2 regions of the Variovorax sp. Root434 genome follow, and region 2 is predicted to be linked to the other one. Evidence: riboswitches for the same ligand, from Rfam matches in the RefSeq annotation. Region 2 holds a riboswitch; the other holds the start of a gene.
What was found. Region 2 has a riboswitch for cobalamin ahead of ASD05_RS27720 (TonB-dependent receptor). Riboswitches for the same ligand answer to the same signal wherever they lie in the genome.

Region 1 (7,508 bases), on a different contig from region 2:
GCGCGGATGCCGGCCCAGCCGGGGCGCTGCTCCAGCCCCTGCGCACTGCGCACGCTGACCATGATGAGGTCGGGATTCGCGCGCACCACGTACTCGGGGTTGAGCTTGGGAAACGGCCCCAGCGATGCCGGCACGATGTTCTTCGCCCCGAGCCGCTTGAGCGTCTCGCCGATGAACGACGACTCGCCCGCCGCATACGGCGCGCTGTTCACCTCGAAATACACGCGCAGCCCCTTCGCACTCGCGGGCACCGACTGCGCGGCGGCCGACACGCTGGCATCGATCACGCGCCACACCTTGGACGCTTCATGCGTGCCCAGCACCTGGTCGAGCTTGTCGAGCACGCGCTGCACATCGGCGTGGCTCTTGGGTTCGAGCACCAGCACCTTCAGGCCCAGCGCTTCGAGCCGCTGCGTCACGCGCGACGACTTGGCGAGCAGCACCGCATCGGGCCTGAGCGCGGCGATGGCTTCCACGTTCGGGTCGATGCCGCCGCCAAGCTGCGGCAGCGCCCTCACCTGCTCGGGCGAATTGGAGTAGCGGTCGACGCCTACCAGCCTGTCGCAGGCGCCGAGCGCGCAGACCGATTCGGTCAGCGCAGGCAGCAGCGAGACGATGCGCTGCGGTGGTTGCGGCAGGCTCACGGTTGCGCCACGTTCGTCGACCACGTCGAGGGCGTGCGCGCCAAGTGCGAACAGGGCCAGGCCCAGCGCAGCCAGTGGAATGCGGATCGTCTTCTTCATGCGGCAGGCGCTTTCAGGCTCAACGGCAGGCCGGCCGCCATCAGGGTGACGCGGTCGCAGGCGGCGGCCACGTCCTGGTTCAGTCGGCCGAGTGCGTCGACGAAGGCGCGCGTCTCGCGGCCCAGCGGAATCACGCCCAGCCCGATCTCGTTGCCGACCAGCACCACCGGCCCGCGCGCCTCGCGCAGCGCGGCCAGCAGCATCGCCACGTGCGTTGCCGGTGTGCGCGTCACGGGCGGGGCGTCTTCGGAAGGCATGGGCATCAGCAGGTTGGTGAGCCACAGCGTGAGGCAGTCGACGACGACCAGCGTCTCGGGCGAGCTCTGCGTGACGATGGCGCGCGCGAGTTCGATCGGCTCCTCGATGGTGCGCATGCCGGGCACGCGCTCGGCACGGTCGGCCTGGTGGCGCACGATGCGCTCCAGCATCTCGTCGTCGTAAGCCTGCGCGGTGGCGATCAGCACGGCGCGGTGCGTGCGAGGCTCGGCGGCGAGCCAGTCGATGGCGCGCTGCTCGGCCCGGCGCGACTTGCCGCTCTTCTGGCCGCCCAGGATGAATTCGTGCTCGGCGGTCTTCGGCTTACTCGGTTGCGGCATCGCTCTCCCACTCGATGGGCATGGCGCCGAAAAGGCGGGCTGTGGCTTGCGGACTGGAGGCAAACCACGCGTGGAAATAGCTCGCGCGCACCGAGCCGTGCACGTACAGCGCTTCACCGCTGCGCGCGCCCACGGCCTGCGTTGCGCCAGGCCGAGCGGTGTGGGCGGCAGGCGCGAGCGTCGTTTCGCAGCGCGAATAGTGGAAGGTGTGGCCGCGCAAGGTGTCGCTGCCGAGCGTGAGCTGCTGGGGGCCGAGGCCCGCGAGCCGCTTCTGCATCGTCACGCGGCCGGGCAGCAGGCCCCAGAGGCGGTGGACCTGTGCACCGTCTTGCGTGGCCAGTTCGTCGAACAGCGCCATCATGCCGCCGCACTCGGCCCAGACCGGCTTGCCCGATGCGGCATGCGCGGCGAGCGATTCGCGCATCGGCACGCAGGCGGCCAGCGCTTCGGCATGGAGCTCAGGGTAGCCGCCGGGGAGCCAGACGGCGTCGCAGGCCGGCAGGGCATCGCCGGCGAGTGGCGAGAAAAAGGACAGCCGCGCGCCCAGCGCAGTGAGCACGTCGAGGTTCGCGGGATAGATGAACGAGAAGGCCGCATCGCGCGCGATGGCGATGGTGCGCCCCGCCAGCAACGCCGGAATGGCTGCTTCAGGTTCAGTCGCTTCGAAGCGCACCTGCGGCAGCTGACTGGCCTGCATCCGGCCGAGCGGCGTGGCGGCCAGCACATCGGCCACCGCATCGAGCCGCGCCATCGCATCGCCGAGTTCGGTGGCGGCAACGAGGCCCAGGTGCCGCTCGGGCAGCGTGAAGCCTGCGTCGCGCGGCAAGGCGCCGAGCCATTGCGAAGGCTCGCGCAATGCGTCCTTCAGCATGCCCGCATGCCTTTCGCTGGCCACCCGATTCGCCAGCACGCCCGTCCATGGCAATCCGGGCCGGAAGTTCTGCAGCCCGTAGGCCAGCGCGCCGAAGGTGCCCGCCATGGCGTGCGCATCGATCACCGCGAGCACCGGCAGGCCGAAACGCTCCGCCAGGTCGGCCGCGCTGGGCGTGCCGTCGAACAGCCCCATCACGCCTTCGACGATCAGCAGGTCGCATTCGGCCGCTGCGGCGCGCAGGCGCGCGCGGCAATCGGCCTCGCCGGTCATCCACAGGTCGAGCGAATGCACCGGCGCGCCGGTGGCCAGCGCGAGCCAGTGCGGATCGAGGAAGTCGGGCCCGCACTTAAAGGCGCGCACCCGGCGGCCCTGGCGCGCATGCAGCCGCGCCAGGGCCGCCGCGATGGTGGTCTTGCCCTGCCCCGAGGCCGGAGCGGCCACCAGCACGGCGGCGCACGAGGCCGCCTCGGCACCGGCGGCGCCGCTTCGTGGCGAGGGTTGGCTTAGTGAGGCGTCCACTTGAGACCGACGTACGCGGTGCGGCCGGCATTGGCGTACAGCCGCGCGTACTGGTAGTCCTTGTTGCTCACATCGTCGACGCGCGCCACGAGGTTGAGGTCGCGCGTGATCTGCGTGGAGGCCGACAGGTTCAGCACGGTGTATCCGCCCAGCTTCACGCTGTTGGCTGCATCGTCGTAGCGGCGGCTCGATGTCTGCACCTCGGCGCCCAGCGTCCAGCCGGCAATGCGCCAGTCGGCGCCCAGGGTGGCGTGGCGCTGCGCGCGGCGGGCCAGCAGGTTGTGGGTGGCGAGGTCGCGCGGGTCCTGGAAGTCGAACGAACTGCGCAGCGTGACGTCGCCGAAGCGCTGGCTGCCCGACAACGTGACGCCCTGGTAGCGGGCGCGCGCGGTGCTCGAGTAGCAGCCGAACGAGGAGGCGCAGCCCTTGGCCGTTCCATCGAACCCGATCAGGTTCCGCACGCGGCTGCTGTAGACGACGATGCCCGCCTGCGTGGCGCCTTCGGTGTACTGCAGGCCCAGCTCGACGTTGCGGCTCGATTCCGGCTTGAGCGTGGCCAGGCCGAATTCGCTGAAGCGCTGATACAGCGTGGGCACGCGGAAGGCCGTGCCCGCAGAAGCCGTAAAGCGCAGCGATGGCGTGATGGCATAGCCGTAGGCCGCGCTGCCGGTGGTCTTGCCGCCGAACTCGCTGTCCTTGTCGTGGCGCACGTGCAGCTGCAGCGAATGCGGGCCCTGCACGAAGCCGTAGCCGAGCGAAATTGCATCCTGCGAACGGTCGCGCGACAGCAGTTTGGATGTAGTGGTGGGCGCGTTTTCGAGTGCGTCCTCACGGCGTTCGAGCGTGGCCGTCAGCAGGTGCGGGCCGAAGCGGAACTCGTTCTGGAACAGGTAGCCGCGCAGGTTGGTTTCGGTGCGGTAGAACGAAGGCTGCGTCTTGTAGACCGACTGCGAATCGGTCACCTGCACGCGGGTGCTGTAGACGTCGTTCCACTTGGCCGACCAGGTCAGGCCGGCGGTGCGCAGGGTGTTGGTCGACTGGTCGTCGCGGAACAGGACGGGCGGCCTGGTCCTGTAGGACACGGCGGCGTCGTAGCCGGCCTTGATCTCGCTGGTGAGCAGCGTGGCATCGATGCGCTGGTCGGGCGTGATCTGGAAGCCCAGCTTCACGTTGCCCGAGGTGCTGGTGTAGCCGTCACGGTCGGGGCTGGCGTAGCCGTCCTTGACCACGTTGCGCTTGTTGGCGGGCTGCACGTTGTAGCCCTTGCTTTCTTCATGCGCCACGCCGAACGAATAGTCGAACAGCCCCGACTTGCCGCTCACGCCGCCTTCGATCTTGCGCAGGCCGTTGCTGCCGAAACCGATGCCCGCGTAAGGCGCCACGCCCTCTTCGCCGCGCCTGGTGAAGAGCTGGATCACGCCGCCGATGGCATCCGAGCCATAGACCGCGGCGGCCGGGCCGCGCAGCACTTCGATGCGGTCGATCTGCGAGAGCGGAATGCCTTCCCAGCCGGCGCCGCCGGTCGATTGCGAGTCGATGCGCACACCATCGAGGTAGACCGCCGTGAAGCGCGTTTCCGCGCCGCGGATAAACACGCTGGTGGCGTTGCCCAAGCCGCCCGAGCGCGAGATCTCGATGCCGGGCAGGCGCGAGAGAACGTCGGCCGCGCCGGTCGCGCCGCTGCGCTCGATGGTCTGCCGGTCGACGATGGACACGTCGCCCACCAGGTCCGACAGCGCCTGCGGCGTGCGGTTGGCCGTGACCACCGTTTCGCCGAGCGTGGGGGCCTCCTGTGCATGGGCCAGGCCGCCGAAGGCGGTAGCCAGCGCCAGCGGCAGGCAGGCGTGGCGGAAACGGCGCGCAGGAGCGCGGCCGCGAGAAAAGCAAACGTGGGAAATCATGGAATGAGCCGAACGAACGTCAATACCCCTCGCCGGCCTCCCCGCCGGCGCCTGGGCGCCATGGCCGCCCCATGCATCGATCACGCATGCGGCAGCCGCCTTGTTGGCCGGTATCCGGGCTGGCAGAACGACCCCTGCCGCCTTCCCAGGCGCCTGTTTCAGGGCACCCAGTGGCTTCGATGGAAAGGGGTTGGCGCCTTGCGGCGCCGTCTGCTTGACCGTTGCGGGGGCAGCGCAGGCGGCTTCGGCCTTGTTCCGACCAGATGAGGTCGGGGGCTTCCACTCCTGCTTCCCGTTGAACCGCGGCGCGTGAACCACGCCGCAGGCACCAACGGACGGGATTTTAGAGCCTGACGGCAGCCAGTTAATTCGAAAGTTGCGGTCGCCGCTAACATCGGCGGCCATGATGCGGCCCGCCTCGGTCTTCCTGGATCTTCGTTCTGCGCTGCAGCGTCTCTTCGGCATCTCGGGCTGGCAGTCGATGCTGCTGTGGTCCATCGGGGCCGGCCTGCTGGGCACGCTGGCGACCGAAGTCTTCCGCGCGGCGCTCCTTGCCTTCGAGCACCTGGTGCTCGGGCCGGGCGAAGGGCTGGTGGCGACGGCCAAGCACCTGCCGTGGTGGGCGCGCGTTGCCTGCCCCACGCTGGGCGGGCTCGTGGCCGGGCTGCTGCTCGTGCTGGCGAAACGCGTCGCGCAGCGCAGCGCCACCTCCGACTACATGGAGGCCATCGTGCTCGGCGACGGACGCATCCCGGTGGCGCAGACGCTGGTGCGCAGCGCGTCGTCGCTGGTCAGCATCGGCAGCGGCGGCTCCATCGGGCGCGAGGGCTCGATGGTGCAGCTGGCAGCGCTGGCGGCTTCGCTGTTGGGTCGGGTGTTTCGCTTTCCGGTCGAGCGGCTGCGGCTGCTGGTGGCCTGCGGCGCGGCGGCGGGCCTGACCGCGGCCTACAACGCCCCTATCGCCGGCGCCTTCTTCGTCGCCGAGATCGTGCTGGGCTCGATCGCAATGGAGAGCGTGGGGCCGATCATCATCGCCTCGGTGGTCGCCAATGTGGCGATGCGGGCGCTGCCCGGCTACCAGCCGCCTTACAGGATGCCGGCGTTCCCGGAGATCCATGGCGCCGAGGTCGTGCTGTTCTGCGTGCTCGGCGTGCTGCTGGGCTTTTCTGTGATCGGCTTCCTGCGTGCGCTGCAGGGCAGCCGCGCGCTGTTCTCGCGGCTGCCGCTGGCGCTGCCGTGGCGGCTGGCCCTGGGCGGGCTGGCGATGGGCTTGGTGTCTGTGCCCGTGCCCGAGGTCTGGGGCAATGGCTACAGCGTGGTCAATGCGGTGCTGCACACGCCCTGGGCGTGGACGCTGATCGCGATGGTGCTGGCGGCCAAGGCGGTCGCCACGCTGGCCACGGCGGGTTCGGGCGCGGTGGGCGGCGTGTTCACGCCGGCGCTGTTCTTCGGCTGCATGGTGGGTGCGCTGTTCGGCCAGGGCGTGCAGGCGCTGTGGCCGGCCGCAAGCTCGGCGCCGTTCGCCTACGCCATCGTCGGCATGGGTGCGTTCCTGGCGGGCGCGACGCAGGCGCCGCTGATGGCGATCCTGATGATCTTCGAGATGACGCTGAGCTACCAGGTCATGCTGCCGCTGATGGCGGCGAGCGTCATCGCGTATTTCGTCGCGCGCTCGGCCAACGCCGGCTCGATGTACGAGATCACCCTGCGCCGCAACGAACAGCGCGACGCGCAGATGCGCCTGCGCGGGCTGCACATGCGCGACCTGGTGCAGCCAGCCGAAACGGTGGTCAGGCCCGAGGCGGACCGCGAGGCGATGAGCAAGCTCTTCCTGCAGCACCCCGTGAAGTATCTGTACGTGGTCGATGCGGACAACCGCTATCTCGGCGTGGTGCCGCTGTCGGCTCTTGGTATGGCACCCATCGAGACGACCGCGGGCGCCCTGCTCTCGCAGGCCATCCTGCCGCTGACCGCCGACACCGGCCTGGGCGAAGCGCTGCAGCGCTTCCTGGAGCACCTGGGCGAGCGGCTGCCGGTGATCGAGAGCGCGGCCAACCCGGTGCTACTGGGCGTTGCAGCGAAGAGCGCGCTGCTCGCCACCTACGTGCGGCTGAGCGAATAGCGCGCCGGCTTCCCCCTTTCTTACTTCTCCGGCTTTTCCGGCTTGGCGCGGCGCACCGCGACCACCTCGATCTCCACCAGGTAGGCCGGATTGGCCAGCGCCGCGACCTGCATGGCCGAGCGCGACGGCAGGTTGGGCTGCGCGGTGGTGCCGAAGAACTGGGTGTAGCCCTCCATGAAGCCGGCGAAGTCCATCTTGTTGTCCTTGGCCGGGTCGCCGACCAGGAACACCTGCATCTTCACCACGTCGCCCATCGTCAGGCCAAGGCCCGTGAGGCTCTTCTCGATGGCCTTGAGCACGCCGACGGTCTGGCCCTTGGTGTCGCCACCGTAGGCTGCCGCGCTGTTCTTCGGTTGCGTCGCGTCCTGCAGCGGCGGCACCTGGCCGGAGAGGTAAACGTTCGTGAAGGAACCCGGTACCTCGACCGCCGCCGAGATCGGGAAGGTGGAGTTCGGAATGCGATGGCGGATGACGTCGTCGGCCGCATGGGCGGCGCCTGCGGCGGCGGTGGACAGGGCGGCGGCGAGCGCCAGCTTCCTTGCGAGGGGGGGCATGGTCATGGGTGTTGTCTCTGCACGGGTGAGTGAAAAAAAGATCTCAAGGCCGCAGCTTCTTGACGGTCTCGGCGGGAATCGCCTCGGGGTACTGGTTGCCGAAATGGGTGCGCGCATAGCCGACCACCGCGGCGATCTGCTCGTCGCTCAGCATCTTGCCGAAGGCCGGCATGCCCTTCTGGCCATTGAGCACCACGTA
Region 2 (7,508 bases):
ACCAAGAGCATCGCGGCCTACACCGGCCCGGGCAAGATGACCGGCACGGTCGACTTCCTGCTCAACGTCATTCCGAGCACGGTGGTCGACGCCTTCGCCAAGGGCGAGATCCTGCAGGTGCTGCTGATCGCTGTGCTGTTCGGTTTTGCACTGCACCGCTTCGGCGGCCGCGGCACGCTGGTGTTCGACGTGATCGAGAAGGGCTCGCACGTACTCTTCGGCATCGTCAACTACATCATGAAGCTGGCGCCCATCGGTGCCTTCGGTGCGATGGCCTTCACCATCGGCAAGTACGGCCTGGGCAGCCTGTTCTCGCTCGGCAAGCTGATGGGCACCTTCTACCTGACCTGCCTGCTGTTCATCTTCGTGGTGCTGGGGCTCATCGCGCGCTTCCACGGCTTCAGCATCTGGAAGTTCATCAAGTACATCAAGGAAGAGCTGCTGATCGTGCTGGGCACTTCGTCCAGCGAATCGGTGCTGCCGCGCATGATGGAGAAGATGGAGAACCTTGGCGCCAACAAGACCTGCGTGGGCCTCGTCATTCCCACCGGCTACTCGTTCAACCTCGACGGCACGTCGATCTATCTGACGATGGCGGCGGTGTTCATCGCACAGGCCACCAACACGCCGATGACGCTCACGCAGGAGATCACGCTGCTGGCCGTGCTGCTGCTCACTTCGAAGGGCGCGGCGGGCGTCACGGGCAGCGGCTTCATTGTGCTGGCGGCCACGCTATCGGCCGTGGGCCATGTGCCGGTGGCGGGCCTCGCGCTGATCCTGGGCATCGACCGCTTCATGTCGGAAGCCCGCGCACTGACCAACCTGATCGGCAACGGCGTGGCCACCATCGTGGTCGCCAAGTGGACCAACGAACTCGACGAGGCGCGGCTGCAGGCCGGGCTCAACAACGAGAGCTGGGTCGAGGCGCAGGAGCCCGAGGTGCTCGACGCAGCGCGCAGCAGCAAGATGGCTGGCTGAGGCTGAACTTTTTGTGTACGTGATTTCGGGGGGCGCTCACGCCGACGGGGTGCCTTGCTCCGCGAATGTCCCCCGGCCTGCGGCCTCCTCCTTTATTTCGCTGCGCAAGGCACCCCATCGGCGTGAGCGTTGGATAGAGCAGTCGTTGCACAGGGCATCGGGTGCTCCCCGCAGCGAAATAAAGGAGGAGCCGAAGGCGGGGGACATTCGCGGAGGGGAGTACCCGGTGGCCTGTGCACGCACCCCCAAGAAGAGCCCGAAAAAGAGCCCCTCAAAGAAGACCGTGTGAAATAAAAAGCCAGACATCGTTCCTGCAGAATGCAGCGATGCCCCACAGCGTCTCCCTCATCAACACGATAGCCGCCGGCCTGGGGCTGGCGCTCGTGCTCGGGTTCCTGGCGGCCAGGCTGCGGCTGCCGGCGCTGGTCGGCTACCTGCTGGCCGGCGTGATCATCGGCCCGTTCACGCCGGGCTTCGTGGCCGATGCAGGCATTGCCGCGCAGCTTGCAGAAATCGGCGTGATGCTGCTGATGTTCGGCGTGGGCCTTCATTTTTCCCTCGACGACCTGCTGGCCGTGCGCAAGATCGCGCTGCCCGGTGCACTCGCGCAGATCGCCGTGGCCACGCTGCTCGGCGGCGGGCTCGCCCTGTGGTGGGGCTGGAGCCCCGGCGCGGCGCTGGTGTTCGGGCTGGCGCTGTCGGTGGCCAGCACCGTCGTGCTGCTGCGCGCACTCGAAAGCATGGGCATCCTCGATTCCTTCACCGGCCGCATCGCCGTCGGCTGGCTCGTCGTCGAAGACCTGGCCATGGTGCTGGTGCTCGTGCTGCTGCCGCCGCTGGCGGGTGCGCTGGGCGGCCAGAGCGCGCAGGCCGGGCCGGGCGATCCGCTGTGGCAGACGCTGGGCCTCACGCTGCTACAGGTCGGCGGTTTCGTCGCGCTGATGCTGGTGGTCGGGCGGCGCGTGTTCCCCTGGATCCTCTGGCAAGTCGCGCGCACCGGCTCGCGCGAACTGTTCACGCTGTGCGTGGTGGCCGCCGCCGTGAGCATCGCCTTCGCCTCGGCGGCGCTGTTCGGCGTGTCCTTCGCGCTGGGCGCTTTCTTTGCCGGCATGGTGATGCGCGAGTCGCAGTTCGCCCATCGCGCGGCGCAGGAATCGCTGCCGTTGCGCGACGCCTTCGCGGTGCTGTTCTTCGTGTCGGTCGGCATGCTGTTCGATCCCTCGGTGCTGATCGACCGGCCACTGCAGGTGCTGGCCGTGGTGCTCGTCATCGTGCTGGGCAAGTCGCTCGCGGCCTGCGCGCTGGTGCTGGTGTTCCGCTACCCGCTGGGCACTGCGCTGACCGTCAGCGCCAGCCTCGCGCAGATCGGCGAGTTCTCGTTCATCCTGGCCGGGCTGGGGGTGTCGCTGGGCCTGCTGCCGGTGGAAGGGCAGAGCCTCGTGCTGGCGGGCGCGCTGATCTCCATTGCCACCAACCCGCTGTGGTTCAGCCTGATCGTGCCGATGCAGAAGTGGCTGCATGCCCGTTTCTCCTTCGCGCGCGGGCTCGAGTCGCGCGATGACCCGCTGGCCGAACTGCCCATGACCACCGAGGCGAAATACCTCTCGCGGCAGGTGGTGCTCGTGGGCTACGGCCGCGTCGGGCGCCGCATCGCGGCCGAGCTCGACGCGCACGACATCCCGTATGTGGTGGCCGAGCAGAACCGCGAACTGGTCGAGAAGCTGCGCGAAGCCGGTACGCCGGCCGTGTGGGGCGACGCGGCCGATCCGGCCGTGCTGATCCAGGCGCACATCGCGCGTGCCCGCGTGCTGGTGGTGGCCACGCCCGACGCCATGAATGTGCGCCAGATGATGGAGACGGCCCGCACGCTCAACCCCACCATACAGACCGTGATCCGCAGCCACAACGAGCAGGAGGCCCGACTGCTCACGCAGGAAACCTCCGCCACCGTGTTCCTGGGCGAACAGGAACTGGCCCAGGCCATGGCGCGCGACGTGGTCCAGCGGGCCGTGTCGATGGCCGTGCCGGCTTGACGCCCGCCATGCCGTCAGAGGTCTTCGATGACCAGCGTGCGGTAGCGCTGGGCGATGGAATAGGGCACCGTGCGCACCAGTTCCATCAGGCGTTCGGCCGTCGCGCTGTCGCGGGTCCTGACCAGCAGGCCTGTGTGGCCTTCGTTCGCCAGCTTGGTATAGGCGCGTACGGTCGCGGCATCGGTGCCGGCGGACGGCAACGGGTCGTCGGAGCTTTTCACGGTCGGGGTGATCTCGTCCAGCACCGTTTGCGCGGGAAGCAGGTAGACCTCGTCCCCACTCATGCCTTTTTCGATCAGGCGGTGACCAATGCGGTTGGCATCTTCTGCGCTCGGAAACATCACCATCGAGTAGCCGGTCGGGTAAAAGGCGCCGCCGATGCTCGACCGCATCTTCGGTTCAAGAGTGAAATGCTTCATGATGCCTCCTGGCTCTTTTGAGGTTCTTCGAAGATCCCTGACTACAACATTAGGCCGCGCGCGGGCCGGACTCTGTAGGAGAACCCCGAAAGCACTGTCAACCGCATGGGTTCGCCGCCCATTCAGGACAAACCACCCCGTCACGCCCACTTCCATGTCCTTATCAAGAAACGTCGCACTCACCGTCCATGAACTGGAAGCGGGCGAGTTCTATTGGGTGCTGATGGAGGCGGTCGACGACACGCCGGGCGAAACCTCCCACGTCTACATGCCGCTGGAGGCCGCCCAGGATCCCTACGCCACCTACTCGAATGCGCTGGTGGCGGGTGTGGCCGTGCTGCGGCGGCTGTTCGGGCCCGACGGGAAGCCCGCCTGAAGTTCTCGGCGCGGCTTGCCGCAGGCCGTTCCCTATAATTCCGCCCGCCCTGGTGTATCAGTTCTTATTAACTGACTTGCGCCAGGCAACACGGTTCGAAGGTGCCCCGCACGCCATGTGATGGCCACGGGGTTAAACGGGAAGCAGGTGCGCCGCGTCGATCTTGACGCGTCAACTCCTGCGCTGCCCCCGCAACGGTCGGCGGATCTGGAAACCCTCACGCCCATGCCTGCTTCCACGCAGGTACGGGCAGCCACTGCGCATCGGCGTGGGAAGGCGAGGGTTTCGGCCGCGGTGTGCAATCCCACAGCACACCGCGGCGCTCCGCGAGCCCGGATACCGGCCTTCGCAACCGCCTTCGGACGCTGCGGGAGTGCGTGTCCGGGCCTGCCGCCTCGCGCTCGCGCGGACCGCCGCAGTCCCTTCGCCTCTTCCGTTGCTTCCTCTATCGGTCGGGAGCCTGCGGGGACGCAGGTCGCAGGAGAGATCAAATGGGTCAGCAAGCATCGCCGGCGCGCGATTGCATGGGTACGCCGCTGCGTTGGGCGCGTCTTTCGGGTTTCTCATTGGGCTTGGGGCTGGCGTTCGGGCCTTCCGCGGGCTTCGCACAATCGCCGGATGAAGCGGCCGGCAGCGGCCAAAGTTTGAAGCCGGTGCAGGTCGAGGCCGAGCGGCACGCGCCGCTGGCCATCGACGAGCCCTCGTACACCGGCAGCCGCCTTGGCCTCACGCCGCTGGAAACGCCGGCCAGCATCGAGGTGCTGACGGGCGACACCATCCGCGCGCGCGGCGACGTCTCGGTGATCGACGCCGCCACCCGCGCCACCGGCATCACCGGCTCGCCCGGCCCCGGCAACGGCGGCACAGCCATGGCCGCGCGCGGCTTCTCGGGCCACGGCTCGGTGATGCAGCTGTTCGACGGCACGCGCCTGTATGCGGGCGCGGGCACCGTCACCTTTCCGTTCGACACCTGGTCGGTCGATCGCATCGAGGTGCTGCGCGGCGCGGCCTCGGTGATGTACGGCGAGGGCGCCATCGGCGGCGCGATCAACGTGGTGCCCAGGAAGCCCACGCGCGGCCCGATCCGCAACGAGGCGCTCGTTACGCTCGGCTCCGACGCCACCCGCCAGGTGGCCTTCGGCAGCGGCGGGGCGATCGACGACAGGCTTTCGTACCGCTTGGACATCAGCCACCGCGCCACCGACGGCTTCATGCAGCGCGGGGAGGCCGAGAGCCTCGCCGTGGGCGCGGCCGTGCGGCTCGACGTGTCACCGCAGCTGCAGTTCACGCTGTCGCACGACGAAGGCAGCCAGTCGCCGCAGCGCTACTACGGCGTGCCGCTGATCGACGGCCGCCTGGGCAGCCAGACGCTGCGCCAGAACTACAACGTGGACGACGCCGAGATCAAGTACCGCGACAAGTGGACCCGGCTCGATGCGCAGTGGACGCCCAACGATGCCGTCACCGTGCGCAACCAGCTCTACCGGCTGGAGAGCAAGCGCCACTGGCGCAACAGCGAAACCTACACCTACAGCGCCACCACCCGGCGCGTGACGCGCGGCGACTACCTGGAAATCGGCCACGACCAGGAACAGATCGGCAACCGCACCGACGCCACCTTCAGGCATGGCCTGTTCGGCCTGGCCAACCAGGTGCTGGTGGGCTTCGACGCGAACCGCATCGACTTCACGCACACCAACGACTCGCCCTATGGCGGCCGCTCGGTGGTCGACCCCTTCATCTTCAACCCCGGCTACTACGCCTCGCCCGTGGCCTACACGCCGCGCTACAAGACCAGGACCAGCACCTACGCCTTCTTCGCCGAGGACAAGCTGGCCTTCAACGAGCAGTGGTCGGTGGTGGGCAGCCTGCGCTGGGATCACGCGAAGATCGCGCGCACCGACCTGTTGAACGCCGCCAACAGCTTCGGCAAGACCTTCGAGTACGCCACCGGCCGCCTTGGCGTGGTCTACGCGCCCGACGTGACGCAGTCGTTCTATGCACAGGTGGCGCGCGCGGCCGATCCGCTGGGCTCGCTGGTGACCACTTCGGCCTCGCAGGCGGCCTTCGACCTCAGCACCGGCAAGCAGGTCGAGGTCGGCTACAAGCGCCAGCTGGCCGACAACCGCGGTGCCTGGACCGTGGCGGCCTATCGCATCGAGAAGAACAAGCTGCTCTCGCGCGACGCGAACGACCCGACCGTCACCCAGCAGATCGGCAAGCAGTCGTCCGAAGGCATCGAGGCCACGCTCGACCTGGCGTTGACATCCACGCTGAGGCTCGAAGCCAACGTCGCCAAGCTGCGTGCGCGCTACGACGACTTCAATGAAGTGATCGGCGGCAGGCTGGTCTCGCGCGCGGGCAACACGCCCACAGGCGTGCCCGAGGAGGCAGCGAACCTGTGGCTCAACTGGCGCTTCATGCCGCAGTGGGAGGCCGAGTTCGGCGTGCGCTACGTCGGCCCGCGTCAGGCCGACACGGCCAACTCGCGCAAGATCGGCTCCTACACCGTGGCCGACGCGGGCGTGAGCTGGCAGGCGAACCCGTCGCTCAAGCTCGCGTTGCGCGCCTACAACCTGGCCGACCGGCGCTATCCGGTGTCGATCTCGAACGGCGGCAACCAGTGGCTGCTGGGGCGTCCGCGCTCGTTCGAGCTGTCGGCGCTGGTCAACTTCTGAGCAGTGCCCTCATGACCTCCGCATGGCGCCGCGCCTGGCCGCGCATCCGGCACTGGCTCTACTGGACGCATCGATGGCTGGGCATCGGCGGCTGCCTGCTGTTCGCCATGTGGTTCGTCTCGGGCGTGGTGATGATGTACGTGGGGTATCCCAACCTCACGGACGAAGAGCGACTGGCGGGGCTCGCGCCGCTGCGCTTCGAACAGGCGGCGGTGTCGCCCGCTGCCGCACTTGTCGCACTCAATGCCCAGCCGCCGCGGCGCATGGTGCTGGAGATGCAGGGCGGCAACAACCCCGAACCGGTGTGGCGCATCGTCGATGCGCGCGGCGGCCGGCACACCGTCTCGGCGCGCGACGGCCATGTGCCCGGCCCGGTCGATGCCGCGCAGGCCGAGGCCATTGCGCGGGCCTTCTCGGGCCGTGCCGGCGCGCACTGGGCCGAGACGCTGGAGCGCGACCAATGGACCGTGCCGCAGGGCCTGGACCCGCTGCGCCCGCTGCACCGCATCGAGGTCGGCGACGCGGCCGGCACCGAGCTGTATGTGTCCTCGCGCAGTGGCGAGGTGGTGCGCGACACCACGCGCTCGGAGCGCTTGTGGAACTGGCTGGGCTCCGTGCCGCACTGGATCTACTTCACGCCGCTGCGCGCCGATCCGCCGCTGTGGCACGACGTGGTGGTGTGGCTGTCGGGGGCGTGCATCGTCTCGGCCGTGACGGGCATCGTCATCGGCATCCTGCGGGTGCGCTTGCGGCGGCGATTCCGTAACGGCGCGGTCACGCCCTACACCGGCTGGATGGCGTGGCACCACATTGCGGGGCTGATCGGTGGCTTCTTCGTGCTGACGTGGATCGTCAGCGGCTGGCTGTCGATGAACCCCAATGGCTGGTTCCAGCGCGGACTGGTCGATGCGGCGGTGATGGCGCGCTACACGGGCGCCGGCACATCGCCGTTCCCATGGCCGCCGGCTTCGCTGCCGACCGGCGAGGGCGCTGCCGCACCGCGCGAAGCCGTGCCGTTGTGGTT

Region 1: linked by a shared signal. The riboswitch ahead of ASD05_RS12650 (TonB-dependent receptor domain-containing protein) and the one ahead of ASD05_RS27720 (TonB-dependent receptor) in region 2 are both predicted to bind cobalamin.

Annotation. Positions count from the first base shown of each region.
Region 1 covers NZ_LMEK01000012.1:451,957-459,464, reverse strand. The annotation lists gene ASD05_RS12665 (ABC transporter substrate-binding protein) at 1-743, opposite strand, end outside; gene ASD05_RS12660 (bifunctional adenosylcobinamide kinase/adenosylcobinamide-phosphate guanylyltransferase) at 740-1,339, opposite strand; gene ASD05_RS12655 (cobyrinate a,c-diamide synthase) at 1,323-2,732, opposite strand; gene ASD05_RS12650 (TonB-dependent receptor domain-containing protein) at 2,717-4,633, opposite strand; cobalamin riboswitch at 4,721-4,981, opposite strand; gene ASD05_RS12645 (ClcB-like voltage-gated chloride channel protein) at 5,037-6,755, shown strand; gene ASD05_RS12640 (RidA family protein) at 6,776-7,315, opposite strand; gene ASD05_RS12635 (c-type cytochrome) at 7,353-7,508, opposite strand, start outside.
Region 2 covers NZ_LMEK01000028.1:44,123-51,630, reverse strand. The annotation lists partial or broken gene ASD05_RS27745 (dicarboxylate/amino acid:cation symporter) at 1-978, shown strand, start outside; gene ybaL (YbaL family putative K(+) efflux transporter) at 1,305-3,011, shown strand; gene ASD05_RS27730 (hypothetical protein) at 3,026-3,430, opposite strand; gene ASD05_RS27725 (hypothetical protein) at 3,585-3,806, shown strand; cobalamin riboswitch at 3,889-4,169, shown strand; gene ASD05_RS27720 (TonB-dependent receptor) at 4,298-6,484, shown strand; gene ASD05_RS27715 (PepSY domain-containing protein) at 6,496-7,508, shown strand, end outside.